Regions from separate parts of the Paracidovorax sp. genome, predicted to be linked through region 2. Evidence: predicted binding sites of a transcription regulator. Region 2 holds the regulator's gene; each other region holds the start of a gene.
The links. The regulator LexA, encoded in region 2, represses DNA repair genes until DNA is damaged. The targets are predictions, from matches to a motif close to ACTGTATNNNNATACAGT.
Positions count from the first base shown of each region.

Region 1: a site for LexA is predicted at 7,891-7,908, ahead of imuA (translesion DNA synthesis-associated protein ImuA). Genes of this name have one in related genera too.
Region 3: a site for LexA is predicted at 7,958-7,975, ahead of AC3A84_RS01280 (PA0069 family radical SAM protein). Genes of this name have one in related genera too.

Region 1 covers NZ_JBXYZY010000021.1:498,587-508,044, forward strand. Annotated here, with positions in the region: gene AC3A84_RS09140 (nitrite/sulfite reductase) at 1-1,165, shown strand, start outside; gene AC3A84_RS09145 (DUF934 domain-containing protein) at 1,194-1,580, shown strand; gene cysD (sulfate adenylyltransferase subunit CysD) at 1,635-2,582, shown strand; gene AC3A84_RS09155 (sulfate adenylyltransferase subunit 1) at 2,582-3,955, shown strand; gene fdxA (ferredoxin FdxA) at 4,060-4,383, shown strand; gene AC3A84_RS09165 (NAD(P)/FAD-dependent oxidoreductase) at 4,575-5,642, shown strand; gene AC3A84_RS09170 (DNA polymerase Y subunit UmuC family protein) at 5,723-7,063, opposite strand; gene imuA (translesion DNA synthesis-associated protein ImuA) at 7,029-7,874, opposite strand; gene AC3A84_RS09180 (HD-GYP domain-containing protein) at 8,008-9,336, opposite strand.
Region 2 covers NZ_JBXYZY010000021.1:34,380-43,837, reverse strand. Annotated here, with positions in the region: gene lpxK (tetraacyldisaccharide 4'-kinase) at 1-654, shown strand, start outside; gene AC3A84_RS07205 (Trm112 family protein) at 755-940, shown strand; gene kdsB (3-deoxy-manno-octulosonate cytidylyltransferase) at 937-1,722, shown strand; gene adk (adenylate kinase) at 1,895-2,551, shown strand; gene AC3A84_RS07190 (asparaginase) at 2,654-3,622, opposite strand; gene lexA (transcriptional repressor LexA) at 3,712-4,386, shown strand; gene AC3A84_RS07180 (hypothetical protein) at 4,719-5,378, shown strand; gene hrpA (ATP-dependent RNA helicase HrpA) at 5,576-9,458, opposite strand, start outside.
Region 3 covers NZ_JBXYZY010000001.1:273,932-283,389, forward strand. Annotated here, with positions in the region: gene AC3A84_RS01240 (histone deacetylase family protein) at 1-290, shown strand, start outside; gene AC3A84_RS01245 (enoyl-CoA hydratase) at 348-1,154, shown strand; gene AC3A84_RS01250 (mechanosensitive ion channel family protein) at 1,136-2,428, shown strand; gene AC3A84_RS01255 (electron transfer flavoprotein subunit beta/FixA family protein) at 2,591-3,340, shown strand; gene AC3A84_RS01260 (electron transfer flavoprotein subunit alpha/FixB family protein) at 3,369-4,301, shown strand; gene AC3A84_RS01265 (acyl-CoA dehydrogenase) at 4,376-6,166, shown strand; gene AC3A84_RS01270 (NAD(P)H-dependent flavin oxidoreductase) at 6,305-7,261, shown strand; gene rnk (nucleoside diphosphate kinase regulator) at 7,363-7,782, opposite strand; gene AC3A84_RS01280 (PA0069 family radical SAM protein) at 7,989-9,104, shown strand; partial or broken gene AC3A84_RS01285 (amidohydrolase) at 9,270-9,458, shown strand, end outside.

The sequences.
Region 1 (9,458 bases), 460 kb from region 2:
CGAGCTGGGCTTCAAGGTGCGCGTGGGCGGCGGCATGGGCCGCACGCCCACCATCAGCCCGGTGCTGCGCGAGTTCCTGCCCTGGAACCACCTCATGAACTACCTGGAGGCCGTGATCCGCGTCTATAACCGCTACGGCCGCCGCGACAACGCCTGGAAGGCGCGCATCAAGATCCTGGTGAAGGCCGAGGGGCAGAGCTTCATCGACCAGGTCGATGAGGAATTCCGCCAGATCGTCGAGGTCGAAGGCGGCCCGCACACCATCACCCAGGCCGAGTACGACCGCGTGGCATCCCACTTCCAGGACCCGGCGCTCGACCTCTCCCCCGCCGACGCCGAGGCCGAAACCCTGGCCCTGCTGCGCGCGGCCGGCGAAGAAGACCGCAACTTCGGCCGCTGGCTGCAAAGCAACGTGCTGCCGCACCGCCTGCCGCAGCTGCGCGCCGTCGTGCTGTCGTTCAAGCGCCTGGGCTATGCGCCCGGCGACGCCACCGGCGACCAGATGGATGCCGCCGCCGACCTGGCCGACCGCTTCTCGGCCGGCGAGCTGCGCGTGACGCACGAGCAGAACCTGGTGCTGCCCTGGGTGCGCCGCGACCAGCTGCCCGCCCTCTACAAGGCCGCCAAGGCGCTGGGCCTGGCCCAGCCCAACATCGGCCTCTTGACCGACATGATCGCCTGCCCGGGCGGCGACTTCTGCTCGCTGGCCAACGCGCGCTCGCTGCCCATCGCCGAAGCCATCACCGAGCGCTACCAGGACCTGGACGAGCTCTGGGACCTGGGCGAGATCGACCTGCACATCAGCGGCTGCATCAACAGCTGCGGCCACCACCACAGCGGCCACATCGGCATCCTGGGCGTCGATAAGGACGGCAAGGAGTGGTACCAGATCACGCTGGGCGGCGCCGACGGCTCCGACCTCTCGGGCCCCGCCCAGCCGGGCAAGGTCATCGGCCCGTCGTTCAGCGCCTCCGAGGTGCCCGGCGTGATCGAGGCCCTGCTGGCGACCTACCGCGAACACCGCCAGACCGTGGCCGAGGACGCCGCCAGCGGCCCGCGCCAGGAGCACTTCATCGACACCGTGCGCCGCATCGGCCTGGAGCCCTTCAAGGCCGCCGGCAGCGCCGCCCGCCACCCGGCCGAAGCCGCTCCTGCCGCCGCCTGAACCGCCCGAACCCTTTCCGAGAATCACTATGAAAATAATAGCTAGCAGCGCGCATTCCACGGGCGCAGAAGGCCAGAAAGTGCTGGAACTGGCCAACGATGCCGACCCGCTCGCGCAAGACCTGGCCGGCGTCACCCGCATCGACCTGCACTTCCCCAAGTTCACCGACGGCCGCGCCTTCAGCCAGGCCCGCCTGCTGCGCGGCCGCCTGAAGTTCACCGGCGAGATCCGCGCCACCGGCGACGTGCTGGTGGACCAGGTGCTGCAGATGGCGCGCTGCGGCTTCGACGTGGCCGTGCTGCGCGAAGACCAGGACATCGCCGCCGCCGAGCGCCAGCTGCACCGCTTCCCGGCCTTCTACCAGGGCGATGCGCAGCACGCGCTGCCGCACTTCCGCCAGGCCGAGGCGGCCTGAGCCCCCTCTGCACTGCACCACACCCGACACGACCCAGCGAAAGAAGCCCCGCGCATGAACGCCCGCATCGACGAACCCCTGGCCGCCACGGCGGCCCTGAGCCAGCTCAGCAACCGCCACCTGGACGCGCTGGAAGAAGAGACCATCTTCATCCTGCGCGAGGTGGCCGCCGCCTTCGAACGCCCCGCCCTGCTGTTCTCGGGCGGCAAGGACTCGCTGGTCATGCTCAAGTGCGCCGAAAAGGCCTTCGGCGCCGGCCGCATCCCCTACCCGCTGCTCATGATCGACACCGGCCACAACTTCCCCGAAGTGACCGACTTCCGCGACTTCCGCGCCCAGGAACTGGGCGCCGAGCTCATCGTGCGCAGCGTGGAGGATTCGATGGCGCGCGGCACGGTGCGCCTGGCCCATCCGGGCGAATCGCGCAACGTCCACCAGTCGGTGACGCTGCTCGAAGCCATCGAGGAATTCCGCTTCGACGCCCTCATCGGCGGCGCCCGCCGCGACGAGGAAAAGGCCCGCGCCAAGGAACGCATCTTCAGCCACCGCGACAGCTTCGGCCAGTGGCAGCCCAAGGCCCAGCGGCCCGAACTCTGGACCCTGTTCAACACCCGCCTGGCGCCCGGCGAGCACTTCCGCGTGTTCCCCATCAGCAACTGGACCGAGCTGGACGTGTGGCAGTACATCGACCGCGAGCAGATCGCCCTGCCCTCGCTCTACTACACCCACAAGCGCCAGGTGGTCGAACGCAAAGGCCTGCTGGTGCCCGTGACCGAACTCACCCCGCCGCGCGACGGCGAAACGGTGGAAACGCGCGACGTGCGCTTCCGCACCGTGGGCGACATCACCTGCACCTGCCCCGTGGAGAGCCCCGCCGCCACCGCCGCCGACATCGTCATCGAGACGCTGGCCGCCGACGTGAGCGAACGCGGCGCCACCCGCATGGACGACAAGACCTCCGACGCCTCCATGGAAAAGCGCAAGAAGGACGGGTATTTCTGATGACGACTATGAATTCGATAGCTGACAACGCAGGCGCAGCAATCGCTGCAGGCCAGAACGACCACCAATCCGCGCTCAAGTTCATCACCTGCGGCTCGGTCGATGACGGCAAGAGCACGCTCATCGGCCGCCTGCTGGTGGACAGCCGCGCCGTGCTGCAGGACCACCTGGCCGGCGTAACGCGCGGTGGCGAAACCGATCTGGCGCTGCTGACCGATGGCCTCTCCGCCGAGCGCGAGCAGGGCATCACCATCGACGTGGCCTACCGCTACTTCGCCACCGAGACGCGCAAGTTCATCATCGGCGACACGCCGGGCCACGAGCAGTACACCCGCAACATGGTCACCGCCGCCAGCAGCGCCGATGCCGCCGTGGTGCTGGTCGATGCCACCAAGCTCGACTGGAAGAACCCGCAGCTGGCCCTGCTGCCGCAGACCCGCCGCCACTCGCTGCTGGTCAACCTGCTGCGCGTGCCCTCGCTGGTGTTCGCCGTGAACAAGCTGGACGCGGTCGAAGACCCCGCCCTCGCCTTCACGCACATCCGCGCCGCGCTGGACCGGTTCGCCCAGGCGGCCGGCATCTCCGTGCGCGCCACCGTGCCCGTGTCGGCCCTCAAGGGCTGGAACGTGGTCGATCCGCAGGCCGGCTGGTGCGGCTACGAAGGGCCCAGCCTGCTGCAGATCCTCGAATCGCTGCCCGGCACGCCGGCCGACACGGCGCTGCCGCTGGCCTTCCCGGTGCAGTGGGTCGAGAAGTTCTCCTCGTCCGCCGACACCACCCAGGGCCGGCGCGTCTTCTGGGGCCGCGTGGCCGCAGGCAGCGTGGCGCCCGGCACCGCCGTGCAGATCTTCCCGAGCGGCCAGCTGGCCACCGTGGCCCAGGTGCTGGACCATGCCCGCCGCCCCGGCGACGTGGCGGCCGGCACCAGCGCCGGCATCATCCTGGACCGCGAAGTCGATGTCTCGCGCGGCGACTGGCTGCTGGCCGCGCCCGCGGCGCCGGCCGCCGCTGCGGCCGACGACGACTTCGGCGACACGCCTGCCGCCGCATCGCCCTGGCCCGGCCAGCGCGAGCTGCGCACCACTGTCGCCTGGATGGACGACGAGCCCCTGGTCGCCGGCCGCGTCTATTGGGCGCTGCACGGTCACCGCTGGGTCAAGGCCAAGGTGCGCCGCGTGGTCCATCGGCTCGACATCAACACCCTGGCCGAGGAGGATGCGAACCAGCTCGACCCCAACGCCATCGGCCACGTCGAGCTGCTGCTGCAGGAAGCCCTGCCCGCCGCGCCCTTCAGCCAGGCCCGCGTGCTGGGCTCACTGATCCTGGTCGATACCGCCAGCCACAAGACGGCCGGCGCCGTGCTGGTGAATTGAGCCGCGTCAAGGCGCGTAGACCCTGCCGTGAAAAGACGGGCTGCGGCCCGTCTTTCGATCCCGCCTAAAATCGCGGGTTACCCCCGAATACCCAGATACCGAACATGACTCACGTCGTCTCCGAAAACTGCATCAAGTGCAAGTACACCGATTGCGTGGACGTGTGCCCCGTGGACTGCTTCCGCGAAGGCCCGAACTTCCTCGTGATCGACCCCGACGAATGCATCGACTGCGCCGTCTGCATTCCCGAATGCCCAGCCAATGCCATCTTCGCTGAAGAAGACCTGCCGGCCGACCAGATCGCCTTCATCAAGCTCAACGCCGAACTCTCGCCCCAGTTCAAGAGCATCACCAAGCGCAAGCCCGCATTGCCCGACGCCGACGAGTGGAACGGCAAGCCCGGCAAGCTTGCCGAACTGATCCGCTGAAGTGATGGATGTCTCCGCCCGAGCGGCTTCGCCGCTCCCCCCTTCTCTGGCGGCGCTTCGCTGGCCGGAAGGGGGCGATGCCAGCGCGGCGGGGCGAGCCCGTGCGCGGCGTCTGCCGGCCTGGGCCGTGGCGGAGGTCCGTGCCGCTACCCTCGCTCCTCGCAAGGGTGTCGTGAGCCGCTGCGCACGTGATTGAAGACATTCACCCGATCGAAGCCGATGCCGTCGTCATCGGCGCAGGGCCGGCCGGCCTGTTCCAGGTTTTTCAGCTCGGGCTGCAGGGCATTGCCGCCCACTTGATCGACGCCCTGCCCCACACGGGCGGCCAATGCGCCGAGCTCTATCCCGACAAGCCCATCTACGACGTTCCCGGCGTGCCGGTCTGCACCGGACGCGAGTTGGTCGCGCTGCTGGAGCAGCAGATCGCCCCCTTCCCGCTGCAGCGCCACCTGGGCCAGACCGTTGCCGAACTGTCGCTGCAGCCCGATGGCCGCGTGCGGCTGCAGACCAGCGCCGGCACCCGGCTGCTGGCACGCACCGTGTTCATCGCAGCCGGCGTGGGCGCCTTCGTGCCACGCGCCGTCAAAGCCGAGGGCATCGACGCCTTCGCCGGCACGCAGCTGCTCTATCACCCCGACACCGCCACGCTCCCAGCCCGCGCAGCCGGCCGCCATGTCGTGGTGCACGGCGGCGAAGATGGCGCCGTGCTGGCCGCCATCGCCTGCGCCCGAGCAAAGAGTGCCGAGGCTCCCGCGAGCGTCACCCTGCTGCACCGGCGCGACGTTTTCCAGGCGCCGCCCGAGGCGCTGGCCGAACTCGCCGCGCTGCGCGAGAGCGGCCGCATCCGCGTCGTGGCCGGGCAGATCACGGGCATCGAGGCGGCCGGTGGCCGCCTGCAGGCCCTGCAGCTGGCTCTGCCTGACGGTGGCATGTCGCGCCTGCCGCTCGACCTGCTGCTGGCCTACCTGGGTATTTCGCCGCGCCTGGGTCCCGTGGCCGACTGGGGCCTGGCCATGGAACGCAAGCAGCTCGTGGTGGACCCGGCCAGCTTCCGCACCAGCATCCCCGCCATCCACGCGGTGGGCGACATCAACACCTACCCCGGCAAGCGCAAGCTGCTGCTCTGCGCCTTCCACGAAGCCACCCTGGCCGCCTTCGCCGCCGCCGAAACCCTGAACGGCGGCCCAGTGGCGCTGCAATACACCACCACCAGCACCCGCTTGCACGAGCGGCTGGGTGTGGCAGCGCCCGCCGTCTGAGCGCGCCCAGGACCGCCCGGGCCCTGGCGGCCGGCGACCGGCCCGCGCAATCCCGCGCGTCCCCTTCGCCCCGTTCGCGCTCAGCCGTAGAGGCCGTGCAGGAACCACCGCCCCTCCAGGTCGCGGAACACCCACACATAGCCTGCCGCATCGCCATGGGCGACGAAATAGTCGCGGCGCGCCGGGCCTTCGCCCGACGCCTCGTCCGGGGTGCCGGACGCCTCCCACCAGGCGGCCTCGAAACGTTCCGGCCCGGCCAGCAGCCGTAGCGGCCCGTGCAGGCAGGGGCGGTGGCGCTGCACCGCCAGTGGCTCGGGCGGCTGCACCAGCCAGGCCGGCCAGAGCGCGGCACGCGGGTCGGTGGCAGCGGTGGTGGTGCCGATGCGGCCCGCCGACACAGCACCGCCGCCCTCCATGGCGTGCCAGGACTGCATGCGTTCGGGCCGGTGGTCGGCATGCAGCTGCACGGCCTGCACGCGGTGCGCTCCCAGCCGGGCGGACCAGCGTTCCTGCAGCTGATGCCACGGCTCGCCCACGGCCTCGTGCGGGCCTGGCGGCAGCAGGCTGCCGCTGGCCGCAGCCGCCGGCCCGGTCTGCAGGGCGCGCAGGGCGATGCGATCCACCGGGGCCGAGAACCGGCAGTGCGCCAGCCGCTCGGCCAGCAGCCGCCGCAGGTGTGCCATCTCCTGCGCGGGCTCGGCCGTGCGCAGATCCACGCCATCCCAGGGCGGCAGGTCCAGTCCGTCAAGGCGGCGCAGGTGGTGGTGCCATTGCAGGCGCAGGGCCAGCACGCCCTGGTGGCGCCCCTGCAGCCAGCCCTGCAAGGCCTGCAGCAGAGCGCTGGCGGACCACAGCAGGGCCGGGGCCGATTCGGCCAGAGCGGGCAGCTCGGCCTCCAGGGCGAAAACCTCGGGCAACGCCACCCACGGCGGCTGGTGCGGCGCGTCGCCCCAGGCCTGGTCCAGCGCATGCAGCAGGGGCCCGCCGAAGCGCCGCGCCACCCCGGCGCGGGGCAGCGCCCGCAAAGCGCCCCAGGTGCGGCAGCCCAGCTGCGCCAGCCCATGGGCATGAGGCCGCGCTGCGCTCAGGGTACGCAGCGGCAGATCGTGCGGCAGGCGCTGCGGCAGCGGATGGCCGGCCTGCAGCAAGCGTAGCTGGGCCAGAGCCTGCAGGGCCGTGGGGCCTTGGGCCAGCGGCAGATCGGTTGACGAGGCAACGCCAGGCGCGTCGGCGCGCAGCTGCTCCAGCAGCGCCGGCAGACCGCCCCACAGGCGTGCGGTGGTGGAAATCTCGGCCAGCACCGCCTCGTCGATCACGGCCACGCGCGGGGAAAAGCGCAGCGCCCACCAGGCACCGGCCTCGGCCGGCACGCCGGGCGCGGCGGGCTCATCCGCGCACAAGGGCAGTGCGACCCAGTGCATGCAGCAGTCCCGATGGCGAAAGAGAAGACGAGGCGGCGGGGGCCGGCTGGCGGCGGGCCTGCAACAGCCGGCCGGCGTCCTTGCGCGCCTGCTGCTGGCGGTGCGCCTGGGCTTCCAACACGGCCGGCAATGCAGGCGGGCGCAACGGCAGCATGACGGGTTCGAGCAAGGGCGGCCCGCGACGCTTGATCACCTGCACGCGGAGCTCGGCGCCAGCCCGCTGCACCCACAGCCGCAGCGGCGCGGGCGAAGCCTGGGCGCGCTGCGCCTCGGGGCGCAGGACCCACAGCCAGCGCCCCTGCTGGGCTGCGGCCAGGTGCAGGCGCCGCAGCATCTCCGGCCGCGCATGCGGCAGCCAGGCCAGAACCGCCAGCACGTCGCGGCAGCGCAGCGCCTGCTCGCTCGCCCAGCAGGCTTCTGCCGCCTGGCAGGTGCCGGGCAGCACCACGCACAACCGCTGGGCCGGCAGGCCGGCGGCCTGCAGGGCGGGCGCGAAGGGCTCATGGGGCGGAGCCACCAGCACCACGCGCCCGGGCTCGCCCTCAGCCACCGCCAGAGCCAGGCCGGGCAGAACGAGGGGCCACGCCTGCATGGCCTGCGCCGGCAGCAGCAGCTCCGCCATCGCGCCCAAAGGCCAACCACCGCCGGGCAGCTGGGCATCGAGCGATGCATGGCCCGTGGGCCGGTTGCGGTGCGGCGCTGCCGCCCCCCACGATCCGCCCTGCCAGACGCCTGGCACCTCGGGCACGCCACGGCCCGGCTGCCGCAGGGCAGCGGCGGTCACGGCATGGAGCGAGGCAGGGATGGACATGGGACGACAGCAAAATACTGTTCAAATATACAGCATTGCTACCTCCCAGACCACAGGGTTCGTCAGTGCATCTGCCCTTGGCCCTCATTCAGGGCCGTTCCGGGCACAGGGGACACCCTCAGGAATCGGGGCTTCAGGCCGTGCCCAGTCCTTGCGCACAGGCGTCGCGCCAGTCGGCTACCGCGGCATCGCACACGTCTGCGCGCTGAGCCAGTTGCGGCCAGCGGCTATAGCTGGCGTCGAGAATGCTCTGCAGCTGCCACAGCGCCTCGCGGCCCAGCAGCTCCAGCTCGGCCAGGCCCTCGGGGTCGTCTTGCAAGGAGGGCAGCATTTCGGCCTGCTGGCGCGGGTGCGAACCCGCCTCGTAGAGAGCCTTCTGCAGGGCGATCAGCCACAGGTCGATGTAGGCACAGGCCTTGCCGGACGCCAGGGCCAGCTGGTCGGCGGGCAGCCCCGCGCGAACCTTGTCCCACGAGCCAAAGGCCTCCGATAGCACCTCGATGCCGAGCGCCACCTGGCGCTGCAGCGCAATGGGGTCGGCCGCTCCTGTGGGGAGCTTTTGCAACAGAGGCAGCAGCAGCGCCGTGAGCGCCGGCGGGAACTTGCGGTGATTCAGCCGGAGAGACAGCGACAGCCGCTGGGCCGGCTCGTCACGGTATTTCTCGAAAAACGCGGCCACCACCTCCGACAGCAGCAGGATCTGGCCGGTAGGCGAGATCTGCCCGCCATCCAGCCCTCGGGGGTAGCCGGTGCCATCCATGCGCTCGTGGTGCTCCAGTACGGCGGTTTCGACTGACTTGGGATAGACGTGCAGCGCGCGGATGACGAGCATCGCCGTCACCGGATGCGCCACCAGATGTTTGCGGCCCGGGCCTGTCACCTTGTGCACCGGGTCGCGCCAGACCGGGTCCATGTGCAGTACACCGATGTCGTGCAGCAGCGCGGCGGCGGCCAGCGGCGTGCATTCCCGCTCATTCAAACCGCTTCGCAGGCCCAGGAACAGGGCCGTCAGCATCACGAGCACGCTGTGCGAGAGCAATTCGGGACGCTGCTCGCGCATCACGGTCAGCTTGAAGGCCATGGGCGGCGGCAGCGGCAGCGACCGCAACGGAGCCAGCAGCCGATCTGCGCCGCCCGCCGCCGCCGCCAGCATGCTGGCCAGCGGTTCGCTACTGCACTGAGCCCGCGCCATCCCGATCAGATCAGGCACGGTGATCGCATCTTCCACGCCCAGCTGCTCGTCAATGGAGCCGCGCAGCTTGTGATGCACCAGCCGCTCGTAGAGCCGGCTGTCCACGCGCGCACCTTTGTCCAGAAGCTTGATGCCGCTGTCGGTATAGAGGGCGTCGCGCGCCACCACCGTGCACCGCTCTGCCATGTCGGTCACAGCGCGCAGGTAGTGCTTGTCGCCGGCCTGGTCAGCGCCGGCAAGGGAGTCGGCGTTCTGGGAAAGAGCGTTCATTCAGACAGAAGGAGTAGGCTGAGAAGCGAGCACTGTTGCGAGCAATATAAGCCGCTTTCCCTCCTCCACGAAAGAGTCTGCGCCTGCCCTGCTGCGGTGCATGCGCGCCGGGCCGCCCTCCC
Region 2 (9,458 bases):
GGCGTGCCGGTCTTCGTCGCCGCCAAGCGCGCCGAGGCGGCCCGGGCGCTGCTGAACGCCCACCCCGCCACCGACGTCATCGTCTGCGACGATGGCCTGCAACACCTGGCCCTGGCCCGCGACCTCGAGCTGTGCGTGTTCAATGACGAAGGCGTGGGCAACGGCTGGCTGCTGCCCGCCGGCCCGCTGCGCGAACCCTGGCCCCGGCCCGTGGACGCCGTACTGCACGCCGGCCCCTGCCCCGCAGGGACCACGGCCCCCGCCTTCGCGCTGCAGCGCGGGCTGGCGGCCGAGGCCGTGCGGGCAGACGGCAGCCGCGCGCCGCTGGCCTCGCTGCGCGGCCAGCCGCTGCATGCAGTGGCCGCCATCGCCCGGCCGCACGACTTCTTCCAGATGCTGCGCGGCCAGGGCCTGACCCTGGCCCGCACCGAGAGCCTGCCAGATCACTATGATTTCGATAGCTGGCAGCCACCGAAAGACAAGGGCCCGCTGCTGATTTGCACCGAAAAGGATGCCGTCAAGCTCTGGGCCCGCTACCCCCAGGCGCTGGCCGTGCCGCTCGCGTTGGAGCTGCCGCCCGCGTTCTTCACGCTCATGGACGCACGGCTGGCCCGGGCCCGGGCCGCGTCGCTATCATCGGCGGCATCCAGCTGACGCGGGCGGCGCCGCACGGCCCCAGCGTCCGGCCTGGCCTGCCGGCTCCTCCGCCTTGTCCCGATCCCATAACCCCTCCCGCCCTGTGCGGCTCCAAGCCATGGACTCCAAACTGCTCGAACTGCTGGTCTGCCCCGTCACCAAGGGGCCTCTTTCCTTCGACCGCGAACGCCAGGAACTGGTCTCGCGCAGCGCCCGCCTGGCCTACCCGGTGCGCGACGGCATCCCCGTGCTGCTCGAAAACGAAGCCCGCACGCTGACCGACGAGGAAATCGAAGCCGCATGAGCCAGGCCGCGCCCGAATTCACCGTGCTGATCCCGGCGCGCCTGGGCTCCAGCCGCCTGCCGGACAAGCCCCTGGCCGACATTGCCGGTCTGCCCATGGTGGTGCGCGTGGCGCAGCGCGCCGCGCAGAGCGGCGCCCGCCGCATCGTGGTCGCCGCCGATGACCAGCGCATCCTCGACGCCTGCAGCCGCCACGGCGTGCAGGCCGTGCTGACCCGCCCTGACCACGCCAGCGGCAGCGACCGGCTGGCCGAAGCGTGCGAGCTGCTGGGCCTGGCCGGCGACGACATCGTGGTCAACGTGCAGGGCGACGAGCCCCTCATCGACCCGGCCCTGATCGACGCCGTGGCCGGTCTCCTGCCCGCCCGCCCCGACGCCCGCATGGGCACCGCCGCCCACGCCATCGACACGGTGGAGGACTACCTCAACCCCAACGTGGTGAAGGTGGTGCTGGACGGCCGGGGCCTCGCGCACTACTTCAGCCGCGCGCCCATTCCCCACGCCCGCGACCATGCCGCCGGCACCGCCTGGTGGAAGACCGCCGAAGCAGTGCAGGCGGGCCATGCGCCGCTGCGCCACATTGGCCTGTATAGCTACCGCGCCGGCTTCCTGCGCGATTTCCCGCAGCTGCCACCCGCGCCCACCGAACGGCTCGAAGCGCTGGAACAGCTGCGCGCGCTCTGGCACGGCCACCGCATCGCGGTGCATGTGACCGATGCCTCGCCGGGCCCGGGAGTGGACACGCCGGCCGATCTGGAGCGGGTGCGCACGCTGCTGGGCTGAACACCGCCGCCGCGCCTGCTGCGGCGCACCTAGCAGCCCCTTGCGTCGTGCCGATGACGCGTCAGTTTGGTGCAGTTATCGCGTGCTATCCTCGCCCGCAATGATTGCACCCGGCTGGCGCACGCTCGCCTGCGGCCGGTTGCCAGCCAAATTCAACATTGAGAGGACATCCATGAAGCTGATTCTTTTGGGCGCGCCCGGCGCAGGAAAGGGCACCCAGGCCGCGTTCATCTGCAAGCAATACGGCATTCCGCAGATCTCCACCGGCGACATGCTGCGCGCTGCCGTCAAGGCCGGCACGCCGCTGGGTCTGCAAGCCAAGGCCGTCATGGATGCCGGCCAGCTGGTGAGCGACGATCTCATTATCAATCTGGTGAAGGAGCGCATCGCCCAGCCCGACTGCGCCCAAGGCTTCCTGTTTGACGGCTTCCCCCGCACCATCCCCCAGGCCGACGCGATGAAATCCGCCGGCGTGAAGCTCGATTACGTGCTGGAGATCGACGTACCCTTCGATGCCATCATCGAACGCATGAGCGGCCGCCGCTCGCACCCGGCCAGCGGCCGCACCTACCACGTCAAGTTCAACCCGCCCAAGGTCGAAGGCAAGGACGACGTGACCGGCGAAGACCTGATCCAGCGCGAAGACGACAAGGAAGAGACCGTCAAGAAGCGCCTGGAGGTGTACAGCGCCCAGACCCGTCCGCTGGTCGACTACTACTCCACCTGGGCCCAGCAAGACGCCGACAACGCTCCCAAGTACCGCGCCATCAGCGGCACGGGAACGGTCGAAGAGATCACGCAGCGCGCGCTGCAGGCGCTCTCCCACTGAAAGGCCCCGGCCTGCTTCTGCCCCTTTGTTGGGCGGAAGGTGCAAAGAAAGACGCCCCGCACTGCGGGGCGTTTTGCATGGGGCGATCACACCGATGAGCGATCAGCCCTTCGGTGCGGCCAGCAATTCCAGCAACAGAGACACTCGCAGCTTCACGGCGCCCAGGCCCTCCTCGTCGGCCGCCAGCGCATCTCCCGGGCGCGGCAGCACGCGGCCCAGACCGCAACGGGAGGTGACGCGCACCAGCACCCCTGCCGCCTGGGCGCGCACCAACGCCGCCTCCAGATCCTGGTGCAGGGTGCCATTGCCTGTGGCGGCCACGGCCAGCCCATCGACCCCGTCGGCCACCAGCAGATCCACGAGCCGGCCGCTGGCGCCGGCATGGCTCAGCACCACCTCCACCCGCGGCCAGCTATCAGCAGGCCTGGCCAGCAACGCCGACGCGCCAGCGTGGATCGCCGCGGCGTCAGGCCAGTCACGGGCCAGGCGTACCTGGCCTTCTTCCACCCAGCCCAGCGGCCCTGCGTCGCCCGAGTCGAACGCGTCCACACGATAGGGATGGACCTTGCGCACCAGCGCAGCGCCGTGCAGCACGCCGGCCGCTACCGCCACCACGCCGCGCGCGCCCGGCGTGGACGCCACGGCGACAGCGTCGAGCAGGTTCTGCGGGCCGTCGGGCGTCAGCGCCGTCGCCGGCCGCATCGCGCAGGTCAGCACGACGGGCTTGGAAGCCTCCAGCACCAGCCGCAGGAACCACGCCGTTTCCTCCAGCGTGTCGGTCCCGTGCGTGATGACGATGCCTTGGACCTGCGGGTCCGCCAGATGCGCCTGGCAGCGCTGTGCCAGGCGCATCCAGACGTTCAAATCCATGTCCTTGCTGTCCAGCTGGGCGACCTGTTCGGCGACCAGCTCGCCCCCAGCCGCGCGGGCCAGACCCGGAACAGCGCCCAGCAACTGCTGCACGCCCACTTGACCGGCTTTGTAGCCGATGTTGTCCGCTCCATCGCTGGCCGTTCCGGCAATCGTGCCGCCCGTGCCCAACACCACCATTTTTCTAGCGCCCACTTGCATCCTTCAAAAAACTGGTCAAAAATACAGTTACTGGATTAAAAAACAGTCCCGCCGGTCCTCCGGCCACCGCTTCGCACTGGAACCTTGCCATGCTCGACAGCCCCAAGCTCACCGCCCGCCAGCAGCAGATCCTGGATCTCATCCAGACCGCCATCTCGCGCACCGGCGCACCGCCCACCCGGGCAGAAATCGCTGCAGAACTGGGGTTCAAGTCCGCCAATGCGGCCGAAGAACACCTGCAGGCCCTGGCACGCAAGGGCGTGATCGAACTGGTCAGCGGCACATCGCGCGGCATCCGCCTGCGCAGCGAAACCGTGCGCTCCATCAACGCCGCACGCGGAACGCAGTTCCACCTGCCCATTCCCGGCCTATCGCAGCTCATGCTGCCGCTGATCGGCCGCGTGGCTGCAGGCTCGCCGATTCTCGCCCAGGAACACGTGGACCAGACCTACAGCGTGGAAGGCAGCCTCTTTCAGCACAAGCCCGACTACTTGCTCAAGGTGCGCGGCATGTCCATGCGGGACGTCGGCATCATGGACGGTGATCTGCTCGCAGTGCAGGCCACGCGCGAGGCCCGCAACGGGCAAATTATCGTGGCGCGACTGGGTGACGACGTCACCGTCAAACGACTGCGCCGCACCGGCAGCGGCATCGAACTGCTGCCCGAGAACCCGGATTACCCCGTCATCACCGTCCAGCCTGGCGAGCCGTTCGAAATCGAAGGCCTCGCCGTCGGTCTCATTCGCAACACCATGCTGATGTAAGGCGGCACGGCGCGCCGCAGGTGGCGGGCGTCTGGCCTTAGTGCGGGAGTGCAGCGCACAGCGCTGCGCCCCCCAGCCCTACAGGCCAACCCTGCGGCGAGTCGCCCAATGGCAATCCTGCCTGTGTTCAACCCTCCGTGCCCTCGCACGAAGCCGGCAGATCGAACGCACGGTGTGACAGACGGAGTGAATGGCCCGTCGATCATCGCAAGGCGCGCAATGCGTGCAGCAGATCGACCCCCAGCAAGGCAGTCAGTCGGCCCTCGCCCTTGTCCACCGAATGCAGATCCCGCCGGCGCAGTGCGCGGCACGAACCACGATGGAGTTTTCACATGGGAATTGCCCTGATTGCCCTCACTTCGCTGTCGCAGCCCGTCAAGGCGCTGACCCAGTTCCTGGGCGGCCCTGCCCGCCATAAGAGCCTGCCGGCGCTGCAAGCGGCCGATGCCTCGCGGCCCGCCACCTCCGCTTCCGCCACAGCCGCACCTGAAGCCACGCAGCAGCCTGCAAGCCAGCACGCTGCCGGGCCGTTCCCGGCCTGGACGGCGGCGCCAACCGCTGCCGCTGGCACCGCCGTAGCGCTCGCAACATCCACCGGCGCACTGGAGCCCTACGGCGTCCCCCGCCCTTCCAGGGGCCGGCTCGCAGGAGGAATCAAGCGGCCATCGGCCGTACCGGCGACCTCCGTCATGCCTGCCAATGCAGCGCCGGCCCACGCGCGCCGGCCTGCAGCAACGCCGTGGATGAATGTACCTGCCTCCCGGGCCCGCGCGGCTGCAGCGGCCAATGCGGACCGCTTTCACCCTGCCGGTGGCTCGGTCGCAGCAGGCGCCGCCAGCGAGGCCCGCTCCGCGGCGCCCCGCCCGCTGCTGCGGGTGCTGCGCCGGGTGCAGGTGGGCGAACCGGCCCGGCTGGTGATCTCCGGCCGCATGGCCGACGTGTGTGCAGAGCTGGACCGGCTGGTGGCATCGGAGGGCCGCCTGGCGTTGTAATCAGCCTTCGCCTACCACAGACGTGGCCGCGCAGGCGCGGCCGGCCCACACCTCGCATCAGCCGGGTGCGAGGTGTGGCGGTCCCAGACGCGAGGGCCGGTGCGCGCTGCGCCGGCATCAATACCAGCAGCAAAATCGCCATCAGCAGCAGCGCATGTCACGTGGCCACCGAGGACGCGGCTGCGCCGCCGGGCGCCTCAGGTATTGATCTGCGCCCAGAGCTTGTCCAGCCGCTTCACGCTCACCGGCTGGGGCGTGCGCAGCTCCTGCGCGAAGAAGCTCACGCGCAACTCCTCGAGCAGCCAGCGCAGCTCCTGCATGCGCGCATCGACCTGGCCCTTACGTTCGGCCACCAGGCGCCAGTAGCGCTGCTCCTGCGGGCGCAGCTCCGTCAGGCGGGAGGCGTCGCGCGCGGGGTCGGCGCGGTATTTCTCCAGTCGCAGCGTGATGGCCTTGAGGTAGCGCGGGAAGTGCGCGAGCTGCGTCCAGGGCGCGGCAGCAATGAAGCTCTTGGGCATCAGGCGCTGCAGCTGCTGCTGGGCATCCTGCGTGGCCTCGGGCGCGTTCTTGGTGTCCTTGATCTTGCGCACGGCGGCGGCGTATTCGACCAGGATGGTGCCAGCCAGGCGCGCCACCTCGTTGGCGATGAGCGTCAGGCGGCCCCGGCCTTCGTCCACGCGGCGCTTGAACTCGGCCTCGTGCGTGGGCAGCGGGTCCTGCAGGAAGGCGCGGTCCAGGGCGATGTCCAGGATCTGGCTGCGCAACTCTTCCTGCGTGCCCAGCGGCATGTAGGCCACGGCCATCTTCTGCAGGTCGGGGATGTTCTTTTCCAGGTACTTGAGCGCGTCCTTGATCTGCAGCGCGAACAGCCGACGCAGGCCGGCGCGGTGCTTGGCCGCAGCCACCTCCGGTTCGTCGAACACCTCGATGCTGACCGCATCGCCGCCGTCGATCAGGGCCGGAAAGCCGATCAGCGTCTGGCCTGCCTTGCGGATCTCCATCAGCTCGGGCAGTTCGCCGAAGGTCCAGGCGGTGTAGCGCTGGCCCGCGGGCACCGCCGGCGCGGAGGGAGCCGCAGCCGGCACCGGAGCACCTGTGCTCCTTTTTGCTTCATTTTTGATAGCTGACTGCGAAGATTTTACCTGGGCCGCAGGCTCTTTCGACCCCGAACCCTGGCCCAGCTTCAGCCCGGCCAGCGCCTGGAACGCGCCACGCGCCTTGGCGCCCCATTCGGCCTTGAGCGCGCCCAGATTGCGGCCGTGGCCGAGCTGGCGACCGTGCTCATCGACGACGCGGAAGTTCATGAACAGGTGCGGGCTCAGCATGTCGAGCTTGAAGTCGGCGCGCTTCACGTCGAGCGAGGTCTCGTCGCGTACCTGCTTGAGCAGGGCATCGGTCAGGCTGCCCTGGCCGAAGCGCTCGGGCGTGCTGAACAGCTCGGCGATGCGCGCCGCGCTCTCGGGCAGCGGCACGAAGCGGCTGCGCGGGCGCTGCGGCAGGCTTTTCAGCAGGGCCTGGATCTTCGCCTGCAGCATGCCGGGCACCAGCCACTCGCAGCGCTCGTCGCTGACCTGGTTGAGCACGAAGAGCGGCACCGTGACGGTCAGCCCGTCGCGCGCGTCGCCGGGTTCGTGCAGGTAGCTCGCGGCGCAGTCCACGCCGCCCAGGCGCACGGTCTTTGGGAACGCGTTGCTGGTGATGCCGGCGGCCTCGTGCCGCATCAGCTCTTCGCGGGTGAGTTTGAGCAGGTCCGGGTTCTGGCGCGAGGCCTCGCCATACCAGGCCTCGAAACCCGCGCCGGTGCAGATGTCGGCCGGCAGCTGCTGGTCGTAGAAGGCGTAGATCAGCTCGTCGTCCACCAGCACGTCCTGCCGGCGCGACTTGTGTTCCAGCTCTTCCACCTTGGCGATGAGCTTCTGGTTGGCAGCGAGGAACGGCAGGCGCGTCTCCCACTGCCCGCCCACCAGCGCCTCGCGGATGAAGATCTCGCGCGCGGCATGCGGATCGACCTTGCCGAAGTTGACGCGACGGTTGTTGTAGATGACCAGGCCGTAGAGCGTGGCCCGCTCCAGCGCCGAGACCTGCGCGGCCTTCTTCTCCCAGTGCGGGTCCAGCAGCTGTTTCTTGAGCAGGTGGCCGCCGATCTGCTCGACCCATTGCGGCTCGATGGCAGCGATGCCCCGGCCGAAGAGCCGCGTTGTCTCGACCAGCTCGGCCGCGACGATCCAGCGCCCGGGCTTCTTGTTCAGGTGGGCGCCCGGGTGCTTGTAGAACTTGATGCCGCGCGCGCCCAGGTACCAGTCTTCCTCGTCGCTCTTGGCGCCCACGTTGCCCAGCAGGCCCGCGAGCATCGAGAGGTGGATCTGCTCGTAGCCGGCGGGGGTGGTGTTGAGCTTCCAGCGGTGCTCGGTCACCACCGTGAGCAGCTGGGTGTGGATGTCGCGCCACTCGCGCAGGCGGCGGATGCTGATGAAGTTCTGCCGCAGCAGCGATTCGTACTGGCGGTTGCTGAGCTTGTGGGTGGGTTGCGCTGCCGCGGCCGTATCGGCGGGCTCGTGCGCAGCCGTCAGGCGCTGGGCCACGGGCAGGCTGGCCTGGGCGCGCGTGCCCTGCCGGGCGGCACGCTGGGCAGCTTCTTTCTGCGCCCGGGCCGACGGCAGGCTGGGCGCGCCGCCGCGCGCCTCGTTGATCCACTTCCAGAGCTTGAGGTAGCCGCTGAATTCGCTCTTCTCGTCGTCGAACTTGGCATGCGCCTGGTCGGCCTGCTGCTGCGCCTCCAGCGGGCGGTCTCGCACGTCCTGCACCGACAGCGCCGAGGCGATCACCAGCACCTCCTCCAGCGCCTGGCGCTCGCGCGCCTCCAGGATCATGCGGCCCACGCGCGGGTCGAGCGGCAGGCGCGACAGCTCCACGCCCATGGGCGTGAGCTCGTTGGCGTCGTCCACCGCGCCCAGTTCGCCCAGCAGCTGGTAGCCGTCGGCGATGGCGCGGCCCGAAGGCGCCTCGATGAACGGGAACTGCGCCACATCGCCCAGGTGCAGCGACTTCATGCGCAGGATGACGCCGGCCAGCGACGAGCGCAGGATTTCCGGATCGGTGAAGCGCGGGCGGCTATTGAAGTCTGCCTCGTCGTAGAGGCGGATGCAGATGCCGTTCGCCACGCGCCCGCAGCGGCCGGCGCGCTGGTTGGCGGCCGCCTGGCTCACCGGCTCGATCAGCAGCTGCTCCACCTTGCTACGAAAACTGTAGCGCTTGACCCGCGCCGTACCTGCGTCGATGACGTAACGGATGCCAGGCACGGTGAGCGAGGTCTCGGCCACGTTGGTGGCCAGCACGATGCGCCGCCCGGTGTGGCCTTCGAAGATGCGGTCTTGCTCGGCCTGCGACAGGCGGGCGAAGAGCGGCAGCACCTCGGCATTGCGCATCACTGGCTGGTGGGCGAGGTGCTTGCGCAGATGGTCGGCGGCCTCGCGGATCTCGCGCTCGCCGGGCAGGAAGATCAGGATGTCGCCGCCCGCATTGCCGGCCCAGAGTTCATCCACGCCGTCGGCGATGGCTTCGTTCAGGCCGTAGTCGCGGCTGTCCTCGAAGGGACGGTAGCGCTGCTCCACCGGAAAGGTGCGCCCGGAGACGTAAATCACGGGAGCCGGCCCCTTGGCCGATTCGAAGTGCTTGGCGAACCGGTCCGCGTCGATGGTGGCCGAGGTGACGACGATCTTCAGATCGGGCCGGCGCGGCAGGATCTGGCGCAGGTAGCCCAGCAGGAAGTCGATGTTCAGGCTGCGCTCGTGGGCCTCGTCGATGATGAGCGTGTCGTAGGCCTTGAGCAGCGGGTCGGTCTGCGTTTCGGCCAGCAAAATGCCGTCGGTCATCAGCTTGACCGAGGCGCCCTTGGAGAGCCGGTCCTGGAAGCGCACCTTGTAGCCCACCACCTCGCCCAGGGGCGTCTTCAGCTCTTCCGCGATGCGCTTGGCCACGCTGCTGGCGGCGATGCGGCGCGGCTGGGTGTGGCCGATGAGCTGGCCTTTCTCGCCCGGGCGGGCATTGCACCGGCCCCGGCCCAGGGCCAGCGCGATCTTG
Region 3 (9,458 bases), on a different contig from region 2:
CCAAGGGCATGGACGTGCGCGAGATCGTCGAGATGCTCTGGATCCCGCGCCTGGAGGCCTTCAAGCCCGAGATGATCTTCGTCTCCGCCGGCTTCGACGCCCACCGCGAGGACGACATGGGCCAGCTCGGCCTCAACGAGCAGGACTACACCTGGATCACCCAGCGCATCAAGGACGTGGCACGGCGCTTCAGCAAGGGCCGCATCGTCTCGTGCCTGGAAGGCGGCTACATGATGGACCCGCTGGCGCGCAGCGTCGAAGCGCACATCCGCGTGCTCGCCGATCTCTGAACCCTCTTTCTCCCGCGGCCTGCCGTGCGCGGACGCGGGACCTTCCCTCCGCCTGCCATGACCGCCACCCCGCAAGACCCCACCCGCGCCCCGCTGCGCACCGAACGCGACGCCCGCGGCGTCGTCACCCTGACCCTGGCCGACCCCGCCCGCTTCAACGCGCTGGGCGAGCCGATGATCGCCGCGCTGCAGCAGGCGCTGGACGACGTGGCACGCGATGACGGCGCTCGCGTGGTGGTGCTGGCCGCCGAAGGCAAGGCCTTCTGCGCGGGCCACGACCTGAAGGCGATGGCGCAGCGGCCTGAGCAGGCCTACTACCAGAAGCTCTTCGCGCAGTGCAGCCGCGTGATGCTCGCCATCCAGCGCCTGCCGGTGCCGGTCATCGCGCGCGTGCAGGGCATCGCCACGGCGGCGGGCTGCCAGCTGGTGGCGCAGTGCGACCTGGCGGTGGCGAGCCGTGCGGCGCGCTTTGCCACCAGCGGCATCCACTACGGCCTGTTCTGCGCCACGCCCAGCGTCCCGCTGGTGCGCAACCTGCCCGCCAAGCAGGCCATGGAGATGCTGCTGACGGGCGACTTCATCGATGCCGAAACCGCCCGTGCCCAGGGCCTGGTCAACCGCGTGGCGGCGCCCGAGGCGCTCGATGCCGAGGTCGAATCGCTCGTCGCTGCCATCCTGCAAAAGCCCCGGGCCGCCATCGCCCTCGGCAAGGCCGTTGTCTATCAGCAGCGCGAACTGGGCGTGGACGCCGCCTACCAGCTGGCCGGCCAGGCCATGGCCCTGAACATGATGGACGAGGCCGCCCAGGAAGGCGCCCGCGCCTTCGCCGAAAAGCGCACGCCCGCATGGAAGGCGCAGCCGTGAGCGAGCTGTTCGACCGCCTGCTGCGCGACTTCAACCACTCCAGCACTTGGCTGGAACTGGCCGTGCTGGCCGCCTGCCTGGCCGTGGCCTTCGGCGTCAGCCGCGCCGTGGGGCGTAACCAGCCGCCCGACTCGGTCTGGTTCGGCCGGCGCACCTTCGACGGGCTGATGTTTCCGCTGCTGGCGCTGGCCCTGGTCTATGCGGGCCGCGCGGGCGTGGAGCACTATCAGCCGGTCTTCGTGCTGCGCGTGGCGGTGCCGGTACTGAGTTCGCTGGTGCTGATCCGCTTCTTCGCGCGCGTGCTCGCCACGGCTTTCCCGCGCTCGCCGGCCATGCGACTGCTCGAACGCATGATCTCGTGGCTGGCCTGGGGCGTGGCGGTGCTGTGGATCGTCGGGCTGTTGCCCATCGTGCGCGAGGAGCTGGCCGGCATCGGCATCAGCTTCGGCAAGACGCAGACCAATCTGCTGATGCTGCTGCAGGGCGTGCTCTCGGCCGCGGCAGTGATGGTGACCGCGCTCTGGGTGTCGTCCACCTTCGAGCGGCGCGTGCTCAGCAACGCGGTGGCCGACCTGTCGATGCGCAAGGTCGCCGTGAACGCCACGCGCGCGTTGCTGCTGCTCATCGGCATGCTGTTCGCGCTCTCGGCCGTGGGGGTGGACCTGACGGCGCTCTCGGTGCTGGGCGGCGCGGTGGGCGTGGGCCTGGGCTTCGGGCTGCAGAAGCTCGCATCCAACTACGTGAGCGGCTTCGTCATCCTGCTGGAGCGCTCGCTGCGCATCGGCGACAACGTGCGTGTCGATGGTTTCGAGGGCCGCATCACTGACATCAAGACCCGCTACACGCTCATCCGGGCGGGCAACGGGCGCGAATCCATCGTGCCCAACGAAACGCTCATCACCCAGCGGGTGGAAAACCTCTCGGACGCCGACCGCAAGTTCAACATCACCACCGACATCACCGTGGGCTACGACAGCGACGTGGCCCAGGTGCAGCAGATCCTGTGCGCAGCAGCGGCCGCCCAGCCGCGCGTGCTGAAGGACCCGGTGCCCGTGGCCTACCTGGTCAGCTTCGCGCCGGACGGGCTGGAATTCAGCCTCAACTTCTGGGTGAGCGACCCCTCCGCCGGCACGGTCAACCTGCGCTCGGCCATCAACATCGCCATCCTCGACGGGCTGCGCACGGCCGGCATCGACATCCCCTATCCGCAGCGCGTGGTGCAGATCCGGCCGGCCGCGCAGCCCGCGCCGGCTGAGCCGCACGCGACACCTTGAACGTGCGGATGCAGGGCTATAATCCTGAAAAAGCACGATCGTTCGTTTTTGTCCCCAAGCCCTGGAGGGCCGCGCTGGTCGGCCCGGGCGGGAGCCCGGACATAGAATGAATCCGGTTTACGTAACGTCAATTCAACCAGCAAGAATGAAGGAGCCGCAGCAATGAAGGTTTTGGTCCCGGTCAAGCGTGTGGTGGACTACAACGTGAAGGTCCGCGTGAAGTCGGACGGCACGGGTGTGGACATCGCCAACGTGAAGATGAGCATGAACCCCTTCGACGAAATCGCGGTGGAAGAAGCCGTGCGGCTGAAGGAAAAAGGCGTGGTGACCGAGGTCATCGCCGTGAGCTGCGGCGACGCCAAGTGCCAGGAGACCCTGCGCACGGCCATGGCCATCGGCGCGGACCGGGGCATCCTGGTGGAAACCACGCAGGAGCTGCAGCCCCTGGCCGTGGCCAAGCTGCTCAAGGCCCTGGTGGACAAGGAACAGCCCCAGCTGATCATCCTGGGCAAGCAGGCCATCGACGACGACTCCAACCAGACCGGCCAGATGCTCGCCGCCCTGGCGGGCCTGCCGCAAGCCACCTTCGCCTCCAAGGTCGAGGTGAGCGGCGATGCGGTCAACGTCACCCGTGAAGTCGATGGCGGCCTGGAAACCCTGGCCCTCACGCTGCCGGCCGTGATCACCACCGACCTGCGCCTCAATGAGCCGCGCTACGTCACGCTGCCCAACATCATGAAGGCCAAGAAGAAGCCGCTCGACACCGTCAAGCCTGAAGACCTGGGCGTCGATGTCACGCCGCGCCTGAAGACGCTGAAGGTCTCCGAGCCGCCCAAGCGCGGCGCCGGCATCAAGGTGCCCGACGTGGCCACCCTGGTGGACAAGCTCAAGAACGAAGCCAAGGTCATCTGAAGAACAACCAGCGCAGGAGAACACGAACATGACCGCACTCGTCATCGCTGAACACGACAACGCCAGCATCAAGCCCGCCACGCTCAACACCGTGACCGCAGCCGCAGCCTGCGGCGGCGACGTCCACGTCCTCGTGGCCGGCCAGGGCGCCGATGCCGCCGCGCAGGCCGCCGCACAGATCGCCGGCGTTTCCAAGGTGATCCAGGCCGACGGCGAAAGCCTCAAGGACGGCCTGGCTGAGAACGTGGCCGCCCAGGTGCTGGCCATCGCCGGCAGCTACAGCCACATCCTCTTTCCCGCCACGGCCGGCGGCAAGAACGCCGCGCCACGCGTGGCCGCGCAGCTCGACGTCGCCCAGATCAGCGACATCACCAAGGTGGACAGCCCGGACACCTTCGAGCGCCCCATCTACGCCGGCAACGCCATCGCCACCGTGCAGAGCGCGGATAGCGTGAAGGTCATCACCGTGCGTACCACCGGCTTCGACGCCGCTGCCGCCACGGGGGGCTCGGCCGCTGTCGAGAAGGTCGCTGCCGCAGCCGATTCCGGCAAGAGCCGCTTCGTCGGCCGCGAAGTCACCAAGAGCGACCGCCCCGAACTCACCGCCGCCAAGATCATCGTCTCGGGCGGCCGGGCCCTCGGCAGCGCCGAGAAGTTCAACGAAGTCATGACCCCCCTGGCGGACAAGCTGGGCGCGGCCATCGGCGCGAGCCGCGCTGCCGTCGATGCGGGCTACGCCCCCAACGACCTGCAGGTGGGCCAGACCGGCAAGATCGTGGCGCCGCAGCTCTACCTCGCAGCAGGCATCTCGGGCGCCATCCAGCATCTGGCCGGCATGAAGGACTCCAAGGTGATCGTGGCGATCAACAAGGACCCCGAAGCGCCGATCTTCAGCGTGGCCGACTACGGCCTGGAGGCCGACCTGTTCACCGCCGTCCCAGAGCTCGTCAAGGCTCTTTGACTTCCAGCCAGCGCTGACAAAGGCATCGTTCGCGATGCCTTTTTTTCGACAATTTTTGCCCGGAGACAAGAATCATGAGCTACGTCGCCCCCGTGAAGGACATGCTTTTCGCCATCGAACACCTGGCCGGCATCGCCCAGGTCGCCCAGTTGCCCGGCTTCGAGGAAGCTGGCCTGGACACCGCGCAGGCGGTGCTCGATGAATGCGCCAAGTTCACCGAAGGCGTGGTGGCGCCGCTCAACGTGGAGGGCGACCGCAATCCGTCCAGCTTCAAGGACGGCCGCGTCACGACCACGCCCGGCTTCAAGGAGGCCTTCCGCCAATACGCCGAAGGCGGCTGGCAGGGCCTGCAGCACCCGGTGGACTTTGGTGGGCAGGGCCTGCCCAAGACCATCGGCGCGGCCTGCAGCGAGATGCTCAACAGCGCCAACATGAGCTTCGCGCTGTGCCCGCTCTTGACCGACGGCGCCATCGAGGCGCTGCTGACCGCCGGCAGCGACGAGCTCAAGGCCACGTATCTGGAAAAGCTGGTCACGGGCGAATGGACCGGCACCATGAACCTGACCGAGCCCCAGGCCGGCAGCGATCTGGCCCTGGTGCGCACCAAGGCCGAGCCGCAGGGTGACGGCAGCTACAAGGTCTTCGGCACCAAGATCTTCATCACCTACGGCGAGCACGACATGGCCGCCAACATCGTCCACCTGGTGCTGGCCCGCGTGGCCGGCGCGCCCGAGGGCGTCAAGGGCATCAGCCTCTTCGTGGTGCCCAAGTTCCTGGTGAATGCCGACGGCTCCCTGGGCGAGCGCAACGACGTGCATTGCGTCTCCATCGAACACAAGCTGGGCATCAAGGCCTCGCCCACGGCGGTGCTGCAGTTCGGGGACCATGGCGGGGCGGTGGGCTATCTGGTGGGCGAGGAGAACCGCGGCCTCGAATACATGTTCATCATGATGAACGCGGCGCGCTACGCGGTGGGCCTGCAGGGCATCGCCGTGTCCGAGCGCGCCTACCAGAAGGCCGTGCAATACGCCCGCGACCGCGTGCAGAGCCGCCCGGTGGACGGCAGCCTGCCCGGCAGTGCGCCCATCATCCACCACCCCGACGTGCGCCGCATGCTCATGACCATGCGCGCCGTGACCGAGGGCTGCCGCGCCATGGCAGCCACGGCCGCCGCCGCCTACGACGCATCGCACCACCATGCCGATGCGGACATGCGCCAGGCCAACGCCGCGTTCTACGAATTCATGGTGCCGCTGGTCAAGGGCTACAGCACCGAGATGAGCCTGGAAGTGACCAGCCTGGGCGTGCAGGTGCACGGCGGCATGGGCTTCATCGAAGAGACCGGCGCCGCGCAGCACTACCGCGACGCGAAGATCCTGACCATCTACGAAGGCACGACCGCCATCCAGGCCAACGACCTGGTGGGCCGCAAGACGGCACGCGATGGTGGCCGCTCGGCCCGAGCCATCGCCGCGCAGATCGAGAAGACCGAGGCCGATCTGGCCGCCAGCGGCACCGAAGACGCCCAGGCCGTGGCCCGCCGCCTGAAGGCCGCGCGCGAAGCCTTCCTGCAGGTGGTGGACTTCGTCGTGGCCCACGCCAAGACCGACCCCAACGCCGTCTTCGCGGGCAGCGTGCCGTACCTGATGCTGGCCGGCAACCTGATGGCCGGCTGGCAGCTGGGCCGGGCGCTGCTGGCGGCCCAGGCGCTGCTGCCGCAGGGCCGTGACGAAGCCTTCCTGCGCGCCAAGATCGCCACCGCGCGCTTCTATGCCGACCACCTGCTGGTGCGCACCGGCGCCCAGCGCGACGCCATCGTCGAAGGCGCGGCCAGCGTGACCGCACTGGCGCTGGAAGCGTTCTGATGGAGCACATCGCCCTCAGCGGCTGCGCCACGGCCTGTGCCGTTGGCCGTGCCTGATGATTTGCTATTAAAATAATAGCTGTAAGCGCAGGCTGGATAAGCGCTACAGCCGCTTTTTATTCATAAAAGGAGACTCCCCATGTCCCGCCTGCCGCCCGTGCTGCAAAAGCTCTCGCTGCCCGTCATCGGGTCGCCGCTGTTCATCATCAGCAATCCCCAGCTCGTCATCGCCCAGTGCAAGGCCGGCATCGTCGGCTCCATGCCCGCGCTCAACGCCCGCCCGGCCGAGCTGCTGGACGAATGGCTGGCCGAGATCACCGAGGCCCTGGCCGCGCACGACCGCGACCACCCCGAAAGCCCCGCCGCGCCCTTCGCCATCAACCAGATCGTGCACAAGAGCAACGACCGGCTGGAGCACGACATGCAGGTCTGCGCCAAGTACAAGGTGCCGATCGTCATCACGTCCCTGGGCGCGCGCGAGGACGTCAACCAGGCCGTGCACGGCTGGGGCGGCGTGGTGCTGCACGACATCATCAACAACAAGTTCGCGCACAAGGCCATCGAGAAGGGCGCCGACGGCCTGATCGCCGTGGCGGCGGGCGCGGGCGGCCATGCGGGCGTGAAGAGCCCGTTCGCGCTGATCCAGGAGATCCGCCAGTGGTTCGACGGCCCGCTGGCGCTGTCGGGCTCCATCGCCTCGGGCGGCGCCATCCTGGCCGCGCAGGCCATGGGCGCCGACTTCGCCTACATCGGCTCGGCCTTCATCGCCACGCACGAGGCGCGCGCGCAGGAGGCCTACAAGCAGGCCATCGTCGATGGCACCTCCGACGACATCGTCTACAGCAACCTCTTCACCGGCGTGCATGGCAACTACCTGGCGCCCTCGATCCGCGCGGCGGGCCTGGACCCGGAGCACCTGCCCGAATCCGACCCGAGCAAGATGAACTTCGGCGGCGACGCCAAAAAGGCCTGGAAGGACATCTGGGGCTGCGGCCAGGGTATCGGCGCCATCGACCGCATCAGCGGCGCGGGCGAACTGGTCGAGAAGCTGCGCCGTGAATACCAGGCCGCGCGCGAACGGCTGGCGCTGGGCTGAGCGCCGATCGCAGTTCCAACCACAGCTGATCCCTGAAACCGCCGCCGCACCCCTGCGCTGCCACGGCGGTTTTTCATGCCGCCGTTCGGCAGTTCAGCCGCTCAGCGGTGCAGATCGCCCGCGCGCTCGGGCTGATAGACGATCTGCTGCACCTGCATGGTCATCGGCTGGCCGCCCGGGCCGGGCCAGCTCAGTTCGTCGCCCACCGAGAGGCCCAGCAGCGCGCTGCCCACGGGCGCGAAGATCGAGACGCGGTCCGCGCTGCCGTCGATGTCGCGCGGATAGACGAGGCTCAGGCAGAAGGTCTTGCCGGTCTCGCGGATCGAGAACTCCACCGTCGAATTCATCGTCACCACGTCGGGCGGCATGTCGGCCGGCGCCAGCACCTCGGCGCGGTCCAGCTCGGCCTGCAGCGCGGCCTTGCCGGCGAAGGCGCTGGCCGGAATGCCGGCCATCAGGGCCTCGATACGGTCCACGTCCAGCGACGAAAGGGTGATGGAGGGCGAGCGTGCAAGAGCCATGGTGAAGTCCTCGGTCAAGGCGGGAGAAAAAAACGGAAAGAAGTGCGGGAGGGAAGTCCTCGTGCGGTGAAAGGGCGGGACTGTAGCCCAGGGGCTCCGGCGCCGCTGCGCATTCCGCACCCGGGTGCCGGGGTAATCACAGCGGCCGGCACGCAAAGCCGCGCTCACTACAATGGCTGTATGTTTGAACAGTATCTGACGCAGCCATGAACGATGAGGTCCGCATTCCGGTCGCGGCCCTGAAGGGCCGAGGCATCGCTGCGCAGACGGCCCACCGTTTCATGCGCGACGAGCGCGACGCGTTCGACGACGGCTGGGGCACGCTCGAATCGGGCGCGGCCGAGCCTGCTCAGCCGCCGGCCACCGAGGTGATCTGGGAGACGGCGCGCAGCGCGCTCACCCGCAACGATTCGCCCGACATCTTCTTCGAGCAGGCGGTGAACCCCTACCGCGGCTGCGAGCACGGCTGCGTCTATTGCTACGCCCGACCCACGCACAGCTACCTCAACCTGTCGCCGGGGATCGACTTCGAGACGCGCATCATCGCCAAGCGCAACATCGCCGAGGTGCTGCGCGCCGAACTCGCGCGGCCCTCGCACGTGCCCACGGCCGTGAACATCGGCTCGGCCACCGACTGCTACCAGCCGGTGGAGCGCGAGCTGCGCCTGACGCGCGCGCTGATCGAGGTGATGGCCGAGACGCGGCATCCGTTCTCGCTCATCACCAAGTCCAGCGGCGTGGAGCGCGACCTGGACCTGCTCGCTCCCCTGGCCCGCGACCGGCTGGCCGCCGCCTACGTCACCATCACCACGCTCGACGGCGCCCTGGCACGCGTGCTGGAGCCGCGAGCCGCCGCGCCCCACCGCCGGCTGCGCACCATCCGCGCGCTGGCCGAGGCCGGCGTGCCGGTGGGCGTGAGCGTGGCGCCGCAGATCCCGTTCCTCACCGAAGACATGGAGCAGGTGCTCGAAGCCGCGCGCGAGGCCGGCGCCACCTCGGCCTTCTATACCGTGGTGCGCCTACCCTGGGAACTGAACCCGCTCATGCGCGACTGGCTGGCACTGCACTACCCGCAGCGCGCCGCCCGCGTGATGGCCCGCATCCAGGACCTGCACGGCCTGGACGAGGCCGCCCGCAGCGCCGGCAAGGCCTACCAGAGCGACCACGCCACGCGCATGAAGGGCACCGGCCTCTGGGCCGATCTGCTGCGCCAGCGCTTCCACACGGCCTGCCGCCGCCTGGGCCTGAACCGCGAGCGCACGGTGCTGGATGCCTCGCAGTTCCGCCATGCGCTGGCGCGGGGGCAGGGCACCTTGTTCTGACGGGGGCTGGGGCCCGCCGCTGCCTCACAAACTCCGGCGCCGGAGGGCCACAACGCAATTCGCTGCCGTGGCGCGCCCCGTGTTCAGAAATTTCTCACCCATGACCGTCGCTATTTCCGCGTCGCCCATGGTGGAACTGGGACGGTCGGCGCACGCCAGCTGTGACCCGGCCCCATCAGGGCGGCGGCGGACCGCTTCGACATCGCGGTGCCCGGGCCCGGCGGACACGCGGCGCACCCGCGGCACACGCCCGATGCCAACCTGGCCGCGAACCTGCGGGTGACGCCGCTCAACACCATCTTCGCTCGGCGCATCGAAGGCGGCCAGAGCCACAACGTGCGGCCGGCCGAGGTG